Actinocatenispora thailandica: one gene and its partner. The protein of the gene in region 1 interacts with the protein of each later gene in a pairwise test. Links are inferred from orthologs where the notes say so. Each region holds a gene or a part of one and is shown in the gene's direction. Other genes may lie near its edges.

Region 1 (6,024 bases):
GCCCCGGCCGGTGATCAGCAGGACGTCGCCGATGCCGGCCGCGGCGGCCTCCTCCACGATGTACTGCAGGGCCGGTTTGTCGACGACCGGGAACAGTTCCTTGGGCACCGCCTTGCTGGCCGGCAGGAATCGGGTGGCCAGCCCGGCCGCCGGGATGACCGCCTTGGTGGCGCGCTGCGTCGGCGTCGCGTCCGCGGACGGCGCGGCTGTCGGGTCGGACGTGGTCGAGTGGTCGGGCATGGGGCGAGACTATCCGCCTCGCGTCTGCCTCGGCGTTCGTGGCCGATGCGACGCGCCGCCCGGCCTGTCCGCGGCACCGTCGCCGGCACCCGTACCGGTGCTGGTGGTGGCACCGTCCGTGTCGGCGCAGGGCGCGGCGGCGTCACCGGGTGGCGCGTCGGCGGGTGCCCCAGCGGCGTCCGGGCACGGCAGGTCGTCCGGCGCCGCAACGCCGTCCGAGACCGCAGGTCCGCCCGGGCGTGGCGCGCGGTCCGGAGTGTCGTCCGAGACCGGGGCACCGCCCGGGCGTGGCGCGCGGTCCGGGGCCCGGGCGTCGTCCGGGGTGTCGTGGGCCGGGGTGACGGAGCCTGGCTGGCTGCCGCGGCGCCGGGTACGGCCGGCGGCGAGCCGCCAGGTGTCCCGGCCGGCCGCCTTCGCCGCGTAGAGCGCGTCGTCGGCCGCGTCGAGCACCTCCTGGCCGGTACCGCCGTGATCGGGGTAGACGGCGATGCCGACCGAGACGGTCACCTGGATCTCCCACGGCTCCCGGCCGTCCGGCGCGGCGATCGGCACCCGCAGGTCACGGACCGCGGCGCAGATCCGTTCGGCCAGCGCGACGGCGCCGGCCCGGTCGGTCTCCGGCAGCAGCACGACGAACTCCTCGCCGCCCTGCCGGCAGGCCAGGTCGATCTCGCGGATCTCGGCCCGGATCCGCTGCGCGAACGCGACCAGTACCGCGTCGCCGGCCGAGTGCCCGTAGGTGTCGTTGACCTCCTTGAACCGGTCCAGGTCCATCGCGAGTACCGACAGCCGGCGCTCGAACCGGGTGGCCCGCTCCACCTCGTTGGCCAGCGCGACCCGCAGGTACCGGTAGTTCCACAGCTCGGTGAGCGGGTCGGTCAGCGACAGCCGCTCGGTCTCCTGGTGCAGCAGCACGTTGTCCACCGCGACCGCCGCCTGGCCGGCGAAGGTACGCAGGGTGCCCAGGTCGGCGTCGTCGAAGTCGTCCTGGCCGAGCCGGTCGTACAGGGCGAGCACGCCGCGCAGCTGCCCGTGCTCCCCGTCGCCGCTGTCCGCGGTACCGGTCGGGTTCGGCCGGGCGGACCCCGAGAACGGGACCGCGATGTAGGTCCGGCAGCGCGGTTCGGTCGGCGCCAGCACGATGCCGTCCGCCCGGCCGCGGCGCGGCTCGCCGCCCTGGGCGACGCCGCCGAGCAGCCCCTCACCGAGCGCCACGTGGATCGACGACAGCGACCTGATCCGCCCGTCGAAGCCGTCCGCACACCGCGCGACCAGCTGGTTCGGGTGCGCCCCGTCCGGCCCGTCGACCAGCAGCACGACGCCGGACTGGGCGCCGGTGGCCGCCATCGCGGTCTCCAGGATCACCGACAGGATGCCGTCCAGGTCGTGCGTGTTGGACAGCGTGTCGCCGAGCATGCCGAGGTTGCCGCGCAGCTGGTCCCGGCTGGCGGTCAGCGCCTGCACGTACGCCTGCATCTCCCGGGTCATCCGGTTGAACGTGCTGGCCAGCTGGCCGACCTCGTCCCGGCTGCGCACCGGTACCCGGGCCGCGAGGTCACCGCCGGCGACCCGGTCGGCGGCGCCGGCGAGTTCGGCCAGCGGCCGGGTGGTGGAGTTGGCCAGCCACCAGGCCGCGCTCACCGCGACCAGGCCGGCGAGGACGACGACACCGATCAGCACCGCGTACAGGGTCTGCGAGTCGGAGCGGCTGGTGGACAGCGCGAGCCGCAGCGGTTGCTCCGAGCGGGCCGGCGCCAGCCGCACGAACACCCCGTCGCGGGTGGGTTTGACCTGGTCGCCGTGCAGCCCGCGGGCGGTGCTCGCGATGGCGTCGGCCCGCACCGCGGTCTCGGTGGACAGCGGGTCGCCGGCGGACAGCAACGTCACGTCCACCCCGGTCGAGGCGCCGAGGTGGGCGACGAACGCCCGGTCCACCGGTACCGCGGCGACGACCTGGCCGATCGACCGGCCGCGCTGGTCGGTCAACCGGACCCGGGCGGTCAGCGAGTGCGGGCGCTCGCCACCGGCGGGGAACGCACCGGCGCAGTCGGCGGACGGCCCGAGCAGTTGTCCGGCGGTGGACCGGACCATGCCGTGCTGGTCGGTGATCTGGACCGCGCTGGCGAGCCGGGTGGCCACGCCGTCCCGGGCGGCGCTCGCCTGGTCGGCGGCGGTACCCCCGCCGTACAGTCGGGCGGCGATCTGCGCCGCGGACCGCAACTCGTGGCAGGCCGCGTCGACGGTGGTCCGCACGGTCGTGGTGGCGACCTGCAGCCGCTCGACCGCGCGGCGGTTGCTGACCTCGGACACGGTGATGCCGACGAACACCGCACCGATCAGCACCGGCCCGAGTACGACGGCGAGGAACGCCGCGGTGAGCCGCGCGCGCAGGGTCACCCCGTCCTCCGATCCTCGGCCGCCCGGTGGCACCGGCGCGGCACGATTGCCCAAGAGGCCCTGCCTCGGGACCTCTGACAGGTCAGCTCGCGATGAGCGGTCGGCACCCGACGTCATTGTGGACTGCCCGCAGCCGGCCGCCGATCGGTGATCCGGGCACCGTCCGGCGACTCGCAGTGCGATGCTGTCACAGCACGCGCAGGCACCCCTACCCCGGCAAGGTTGGATCCAGCGAAGATGCACGCAGTTTCGGATAAGTCGGGCATTCGTGAGGGGTTGCTCGCGGCGCGCCGGGGCATGTCCCCCGGACACCGAGCCGCGGCCGACGCCGCGATCCGGGCTGCCGCTGTCGCGCTGCTGCGCGCCGGGCGCCCGGTGGGTCGACCCGCGGTGCCCGATGCCCGACGTACCGTGACCGGCTACGTGCCGACCGATCTGGAGCCGGGCGGCCCGGAGCTACCGGAGTCGCTGCGCCGCTGGGGCGATCGGGTACTGCTGCCGGTGCTGCGCTCCGACCTCGACCTGGACTGGTCGGAGTACACCGGCCCGGACTGCCTGCAGCCGGCCCGCTGGCGGCTGTGCGAACCGTCCGGGCCCCGGCTCGGTCCGGGCGCGGCGGCTCGCGCGGCGGTACTGTTCGTCCCCGCGCTCGCGGTGGACCGGCACGGCAACCGGCTCGGCCGGGGCGGCGGCTCGTACGACCGGGCGCTGTCCCGAGTGCCCCGGCGCGCCCTGGTCGTGGCGCTGCTCTACGACGGGGAACTCGTCGACGAGTTGCCCACCGAGCCGCACGACCGGCCGGTCAACGCGGTGCTCACGCCCGGTGGCGGGCTCGCCAGGATCACCGGATCGGGCGTGTCTACCCCGCCACCCCGGGTGGACGCCGGGCCCCGTCATGGCGGATGATTAGCACTCAGAAATAGAGAGTGCCAGCGGAGGCAAAGGGTGCCCACCTACCAGTACGTCTGCACCGAGTGCGGTCACACGCTTGAAGCGGTCCAGTCCTTCAGCGACGGCCCGCTCACCGAGTGCCCCGACTGCGGCGGTCGACTGCGCAAGGTCTTCTCGGCGGTCGGCGTCGTGTTCAAGGGCTCCGGCTTCTACCGGACCGACTCCCGATCCTCGTCGACTGCGTCGTCGGCCGCGGCCACCTCGTCCAGTTCCTCGGACGGCAAGGGCGCCGGGGACGGCAAGGGCAAGAGCGGGGATTCGGCGAAGAGCGGCAGCGACTCCGGTTCGTCCGCGTCGAGCGCCTCCTCGTCCGGCTCGTCGAGTTCGGCGGGCGGCAAGTCCGGCAGTTCGGGCAGCGGCGGTTCCGGCAAGGTCGCTGCCAGCGCCTGACTCCGGCCCGGCGCCGACGGCGGCGCCAACCGCTCCCAAGGTTCGTCCACCAGGGCGTCGCGCTGTGCGCGGCGCCCTTCCGCGTATCCGCGCGCCGGCTGGATGGGCGCCGACCGGGGTGGGCGCCGACCGGGGTGGGCGCCGGCGCGGTGACGGTCGGCCCCCACCGGTGGACACCCGTAGCACGGACCGCAGCCGGTCCTTACTGATATCCACAGCGTTGTCCACAGGCCAGCGTGGGCGGTGGATACCCGACCTAGCGTTCGCGGCGAACCCCCGAGGCCGGTTCGGGGCGACGCCGGACGCGTGCCGGCAGCAGCGCACCCGAGCCGACCCCTCAGTCGCGGACACCGTCGTGTCCCCAGCCCGAGGAGCTGCTGTGTTCCCAGGACGTGAGCGCGCTTCCCGGCCGCGCCGGTGCAAGACCGAGCGGCTCGATCCGATCCGCTGGTCGGCCCGCCGCCGCTCCCGGCTGCTGCGCGCGGGCGCGGTCACGGTGCTGTTGCTGCTGGCCGCCGGCGTGCTGGCCACGGGCAGCGGCGCCGCCGCGGACGACGGCCGGTGCCCCGCCCGGCCCACCCCGGCCCCGAGCCACCGGCCCGCGCCGGGAAGCAGCGTCCCGGCCGGCTCGGTCGGCGTCGCCGTGCCGATCGGCGGCGCCGGCGTCGGTGGTCTGGTGCACCCCGGCGATCGGGTCGACCTCACCGTTACCGTCACGACTGACCCGGACAGTGCCGATACCGACACCCAGCGCGATCCGGCCGAGCTTCTGGTCCGCGATGCGCTCGTCCTCCGGGGGACGACCGGCCATTCTGCGGACATGACGGGAGGATCCGTGGTCTATTTGGCGATGACCGAACAACAGGCGCGTCGGGTGGCGGGAGTGGCGCCGTCGGCCCGGATCGGACTCACCCTCCGACCCGGCTGACCGGAGCCGCCGCCCCCGGCACCGCACCGGCTACAGCATGAGGAGAACGAGAGCGGTGCTCAAGGGTTTCCGGGACTTCGTCCTGCGCGGCAACGTGGTCGATCTGGCCGTCGGCATCATCATCGGTGCGGCGTTCACGGCCGTGGTGAATTCGCTGGTCAGTGATCTGCTCACGCCGTTGATCGCGGCGATCTTCGGCAAGCAGGACTTCAGCAAGCTCTACTTCACCTGGAACGGCAGCCAGTTCAAGTACGGCAACTTCGTGAACGCGGTGCTCTCCTTCCTGATCGTCGCCGCGGTGGTCTACTTCCTGGTCGTCATCCCGGTCGACAGGCTGCTGCAACGGTTCCTGCCGAGCAAGGTGGACGCACCGAAGCGGGACTGCCCGCAGTGCCTGTCCACCATTCCCGCCGCCGCGACCCGGTGCGCGTTCTGCGCCTCCGAGGTGCCGCCGGTCCTGGAGAACCCGATCACGCACTGATCGGCGCGGCCCGGCGCGGGGCTGGACTCAGCCAGGCTGTCGACGGTCCCCGGCGAGATCGGATCGCCCAGGCAGCGGGCGAGATCGGGTCGCCAGTGCGTGCTGCGAGATCGGGCCGCCGGGGCGCGGTCCGAGATCGGACGGCCGGGGCGCGGTCCGAGATCGGGCCGCTCGGCGGCGGGCGAGATCGGTGCGCCCGACCGGGCGCACCGTCAGTCCCAGTGCGGCGGGCGTTCGGCCAGCAGCCGGTCGTCGTTGCTGTCCGGGCGTTCGCCCCAGCCGGCGTCGGTGTCGTCGCGCGTCTGGTCGGGCAGGATGTCCAGGTCCTCGTCGAGGGCGACCTCGCGGTCGTCGCCATTGTCCGCCACTGCCCGACTCCTGTCCGCGTGCGCCGGCCACCGCCGGCGGGAAAGCCACCGGTAGCCAGCGTATCCGGCCCGGCCGGCCCGATCCGCCGACAGACTGGGAGGGTGATCGACAGGACACGCACCGCGCGCCGCTCGGATCGCCCCGAAGGCCCCGCGGCGGCAGCCATCGCCGCGAGGTCGACCGACGTACCGGTCGGCGGCCCGCCGCGACGCTGGCCGCAGTCGTTCGCCGACCGACTGGCTGCCCCGCTGCCCGGGCTGCCGCAACT
Region 2 (4,470 bases), 860 kb from region 1 along the record:
GCGGTGATCACCGCGGCCACCACCCAGGGGCTGAACAGCACGTGGTAGTAGTCGGTCTGGGCGTGGAAGTAGTGGATCGCGTAGCGGCCGCACCCGGCGTAGGCGACGAGCAGCGGCGGCACGTACTTGGCGCGCCAGCCGTCCCGGGCGACCAGCGCGAAGAACATGCCGGCGACGAAGTACGGCGCCCAGGCGGGCACCAGGATCAGGTTCAGCCAGTCCGGCGCGGGGTGGTGCAGGGCGAACATCGAGATGGCGAGCCAGCCGAGGCCGAACGCGATGACCCGGTTGGTGGTGATCCCGATCCGCACGAACGCGAGGATGATCAGGTAGAAGGCCAGCTCGATGGTGAGCGTCCAGTACACGCCGTCGACGTAGTCCACGCCGTACGCCTCGGAGGCCATCGACAGGTTCTGCAGCCACTGGCCGAACGAGACGCTGAACCGGCCGGTCGGGTCGAACGCCATGATCAGCGCGGTGAACGTGCAGGCGGTCCAGAACGCCGGGTAGAGCCGGCCGATCCGGGACGACAGGTAGCGGATCGGGGTGCGGTTCCAGGCGCTGTTGAGGATGACGAAGCCGCTGATCACGAAGAACAGCGGGACGCCGAGGTTGCCGTAGTGGAAGATGCCGCCGGGGTCGTGGAACCCGGTGTGCGAGAACACCGGATCGGTGGTGCTGGCCCGGAACAGGAAGTGGAACCCGAGCACCCCCAGCGCGGCGACCAGCCGGAGCAGGTCGACCTCGTGGTAGCGGCGCCGCTGGCCGAAGCCGCCGGTCGCCCGGGCCGCGGCGGCGCCGCTGGCCTGGATCGCGGCGCCGGTGGTCGCGCCGGCAGGTGTGCTGTCGGTGCCGGTACGGTCGCTGGTAGTAGTGCTGGAGCTCATTGCGTAGTTGGTACCCAATAGACCTGAAAGGAAACTGAACGCGGTCCGGTCATGGTGCCGCTGACCAGCGCCGATGTGCCGGCAGGTCGGTAGGTGCGTGGGGTTTTTCACAGCGGTTTGTCCGGAAAAGTACCTGGTCACCCGGGCCTTGCCTGGCCGGTGCCGACCGTTCGTTAGGCTCGCCCCGGGGGCAGCGGGAACGCACCGTGTCCGCCCCGGGTGTGGCGACCGCCGCACCGTCACATCCTGTGGGGAGGATCCGTGTCCGAGCGCACGCTCGTACTGATCAAGCCGGACGCCGTCCGGCGCGGCCTGACCGGTGAGGTTCTCGGCCGGCTGGAGCGCAAGGGGCTGCGGATCGACGCCGCCGAGCTGCGCACCATGGACGCGGCGCTGGCGGACGCGCACTACGCCGAGCACGTGGCGAAGCCGTTCTACCCGCCGCTGAAGGAGTTCATGACCTCCGGCCCGCTGCTCGCGCTCGTGGTGTCCGGCGACGAGGCGATCGCGGTGGTTCGCGCCCTGTCCGGCGCGACCGACGCGCGGCAGGCGGCTCCGGGCACGATCCGCGGCGACTTCGGCCTGTCCAACCGGGAGAACCTGATCCACGCCTCGGACTCGACCGCCTCGGCCGAGCGCGAGATCGCCCTCTGGTTCCCGAAGCTCTGACGCCCGCCGGGTCGGCACCGGCGGGTCCGGGATCGGCCCGGCGAACCTGACATCACCTGTCAGGCCGCCGGCCTAGCGTCGGTGGCATGCGATGGCAGGAATTCTCGGTACGGTGCCCGGAGCTCGCCGCGGCGGCGCGGCACCGGTTCGCCGCCGACCAGTTGGTGCTGCTCGGCACGATCCGGTCCGACGGGGCACCGCGGATCAGCCCGTGCGAGGTCGACTTCGCCGCCGGTGACCTGATGCTCGGCATGATGTGGCGCTCGCGCAAGGCACTGGACCTGCGCCGCGACCCGCGCCTGACGGTGCACAGCCTGCCGGCGGACAAGGACAACGCCGGCGGCGACATCAAGCTGGACGGGCGGGCCGTCGAGGTGACCGACCCGGACCCGCGCGAGCGGTACTGTGCGGCGATCGAGGCGCGGATCGGCTGGCACCCGACCGGGGACTACCACCTGTTCGCGCTCGACGTCGAGCATGCCGCCACGGTGCGGTTCGGTGGCGACGAGGGCATGGTGGTCCGGCGCTGGCGGCCCGGCGGTCCGGTCGTCACCGAACACCGCGCGGGCTGACCGACACCTCCACCACCACCCGCCGCTGGTGCGGCCGGGTAGTGGTGGGTATATTGATGACTGGCTGGTCAGTCATCAAGGAGGCGACGGTGAGCCCGCGACCCGTGAACAAGGACGAGAAGCGTGCCGAGATCCTGGACGCGGCGATCCGGGTGTTCGCCCGCGACGGCTACCACCCGACCAAGATCGAGGACGTCGCCCGGCAGGCGCGGGTCGCCAAGGGCACCATCTACCTCTACTTCACCAGCCGGGACGACATCCTGGCCGCCGCGTTCGAGCGGTTCGCCGACGAGGCACTGCACGGCGTCCGGGCCATCGTCGAAGCGGACGGCCCGGCGCTCGACCGGCTGCACGCACTGGTGCGCGCCATGGTCACCGGGGCGACCGCCGAGCCGGAACTGGCCCGCATCGTGTTCGACTTCTGGGCGGTCCGCGGCCCCGGCACCGGCACCGTCGACTTCGCCCGGATCTACGCGGAGTACCGCCGGCTGGTCGCGGTGCTGCTCGACGACGCCGCCGCCGAGGGCGCGGTGCGCCCCGACGTGCCCGAGCAGACCCCGGCGGTACTCGTCGGCCTGGTCGAGGGGGTCCTGCTGCAGTGGCTCGTCGACCCCGCCGGCGTCGCGGCCGAACCGGCCGCGCGCACCGCCACCGACCTGCTGCTCGCCGGCCTCGCGCCGCGCTGATCGCGCCGCTCGCCGGCCTTGCGCCGCCTTGATCGCCACGTTCACCGAAGGAGCCGGGATGGACCGCAACGCCCGAGTACTGGTCGCCGGAGCGACCGGGTACCTCGGCCGCAACATCGCCGTCGCGCTGCACGACGCGGGCTTCCGGGTGCGGGCTCTCGCCCGCGACCCGCGCCGGCTCGACCCGATCCGGCCGGCCTGCGACGAGGTGTTCGTGGGTGCGGCGACCCGGCCGGAGACGCTGGCCGGGCTCTGCGACGACGTCGACGTGGTGGTGTCGTCCGTCGGGTTGCGCACGCTGCGCGGCAAACCGACGCCGGAGCAGGTCGATCTCGGCGCGAACCTGAACATCCTCGCCCGGGCGCGCGAGGCCGGGGTGGGCCGATTCCTGTTCGTCAGCGTGCTGCACGCCGCGGAACTGGCCGAACGGGTGCCGATCCTGCGCCCGCGCGAGGAGTTCACCCACCGGCTGGTCGACAGCGGGCTGACCTGGACGGTGCTGCGGCCGACCGGCGCGTTCAACGACATGGCCGAGATCTTCCGGCTGGCCGCGCGCGGGGCCGGGATGGTGTTCGGCGACGGTCGGTACCGGATCAACCCGGTGCACCCGCGAGACATCGGGGACCTGGTCGCCGAGTCGATCCGGGACTCGGCGCTGGTCGACCAGGAGTTCGGCTTCGGCGGGCCGGACACCTACACCGCCGCGGAGATCGTCGAACTGGCCCAGCGGGTACTCGGGCGTCGTCGGCGACCGTGGCACCTGCCGTACTGGCCGGTCGAGGCGCTGTCCGCGGCGCTGCGCCCGATCAACCGCAACGCGTCCGGGTTCCTGCGGTTCTTCTGCGAGTCGCTCGGCCGGGACATGGTCGGCACCCCCATCGGGCAGCGCCACCTCGTCGACTACTTCGCCGCCCTCGCCGCCGGCACCGACACCGGCAGCCGCTGACCGCGTTCCCGGGCTGCCCGCGCCGCCGCCGGTGCGCGCTAGAGTTGCCGCGGCTTTCGGGTGGGCGAGGGGGAGGCGCGGTGCCGGAGGGGCACACGATTCATCGGCTGGCGCGTGAGCACCGGCGGTTGCTGCGCGGCAGCGCCCTGCGGGTGTCCAGCCCGCAGGGCCGGTTCGCGGCCGGCGCCGCTCGGCTCGACGGGGCCACCCTGACCGGCACCGACGCGTACGGGAAGCATCTCTACCACCGCTACCGCACCGGCGGTGGCGAGCTGCTGCGGCTGCACGTGCACCTGGGGCTGGCCGGCAAGTTCTTCACCGGCAGCGGGGCCGCGCCGGCCCCGACCGGGGCGGTCCGGCTGCGGGTGGAGACCGCCGACGGGTGGCTGGATCTGCGCGGCCCCAACGCCTGCGAGCTGCACACCCCGGCCGACCAGAAGGCGCTGTACGCGCGGCTCGGTGCCGACCCGCTGCGACCCGACGCCGACCCGGACACCGCGTACCGCCGGATCGCCCGGTCCCGGGTGGCCGTCGGCCAGCTGCTGATGGACCAGACGGTGCTGGCCGGGGTGGGCAACATCTACCGCGCGGAGATCCTGTTCCGGCACCGCATCTCGCCGTACCGGCCGGGCCACGAGCTGTCCGCCGACACCTGGGCGCGGCTGTGGCCGGACCTGGTCACGCTGATGCGGGCCGGGGTGCGCACCGGC

Evidence for each region.
Region 2: the proteins of Athai_RS02115 (region 1) and ndk interact in binary tests that used the Escherichia coli proteins (3 or more experiments, as listed by UniProt). The link is inferred for Actinocatenispora thailandica from one-to-one orthologs.

What each region holds. Positions count from the first base shown.
Region 1 is NZ_AP023355.1:451,224-457,247, reverse strand. Bases 1,937-4,708 are described here. They hold Athai_RS02115 (5-formyltetrahydrofolate cyclo-ligase), read left to right. Parts: upstream 1,937-2,874; coding sequence 2,875-3,543; downstream 3,544-4,708. Other genes in these bases: Athai_RS02105 (RcpC/CpaB family pilus assembly protein), read left to right, coding at 4,475-4,708; Athai_RS02110 (FmdB family zinc ribbon protein), read left to right, coding at 3,583-3,978; Athai_RS02120 (diguanylate cyclase), read right to left, coding at 1,937-2,637. In the rest of the region: Athai_RS02125 (UTP--glucose-1-phosphate uridylyltransferase), read right to left, coding at 1-240; more of Athai_RS02120, read right to left, coding at 250-1,936; more of Athai_RS02105, read left to right, coding at 4,709-4,906; large conductance mechanosensitive channel protein MscL, read left to right, coding at 4,944-5,387; Athai_RS02095 (hypothetical protein), read right to left, coding at 5,600-5,755; Athai_RS02090 (MBL fold metallo-hydrolase), read left to right, coding at 5,858-6,024. UniProt on the Escherichia coli protein: Involved in the removal of 5-formyltetrahydrofolate.
Region 2 is NZ_AP023355.1:1,308,609-1,313,078, forward strand. Bases 1-2,844 are described here. They hold ndk (nucleoside-diphosphate kinase), read left to right. Parts: upstream 1-1,133; coding sequence 1,134-1,556; downstream 1,557-2,844. Other genes in these bases: Athai_RS05800 (acyltransferase family protein), read right to left, coding at 1-887; Athai_RS05810 (pyridoxamine 5'-phosphate oxidase family protein), read left to right, coding at 1,643-2,128; Athai_RS05815 (TetR/AcrR family transcriptional regulator), read left to right, coding at 2,218-2,814. Also shown: Athai_RS05820 (SDR family oxidoreductase), read left to right, coding at 2,873-3,760; Athai_RS05825 (Fpg/Nei family DNA glycosylase), read left to right, coding at 3,841-4,470. UniProt on the Escherichia coli protein: Major role in the synthesis of nucleoside triphosphates other than ATP. The ATP gamma phosphate is transferred to the NDP beta phosphate via a ping-pong mechanism, using a phosphorylated active-site intermediate.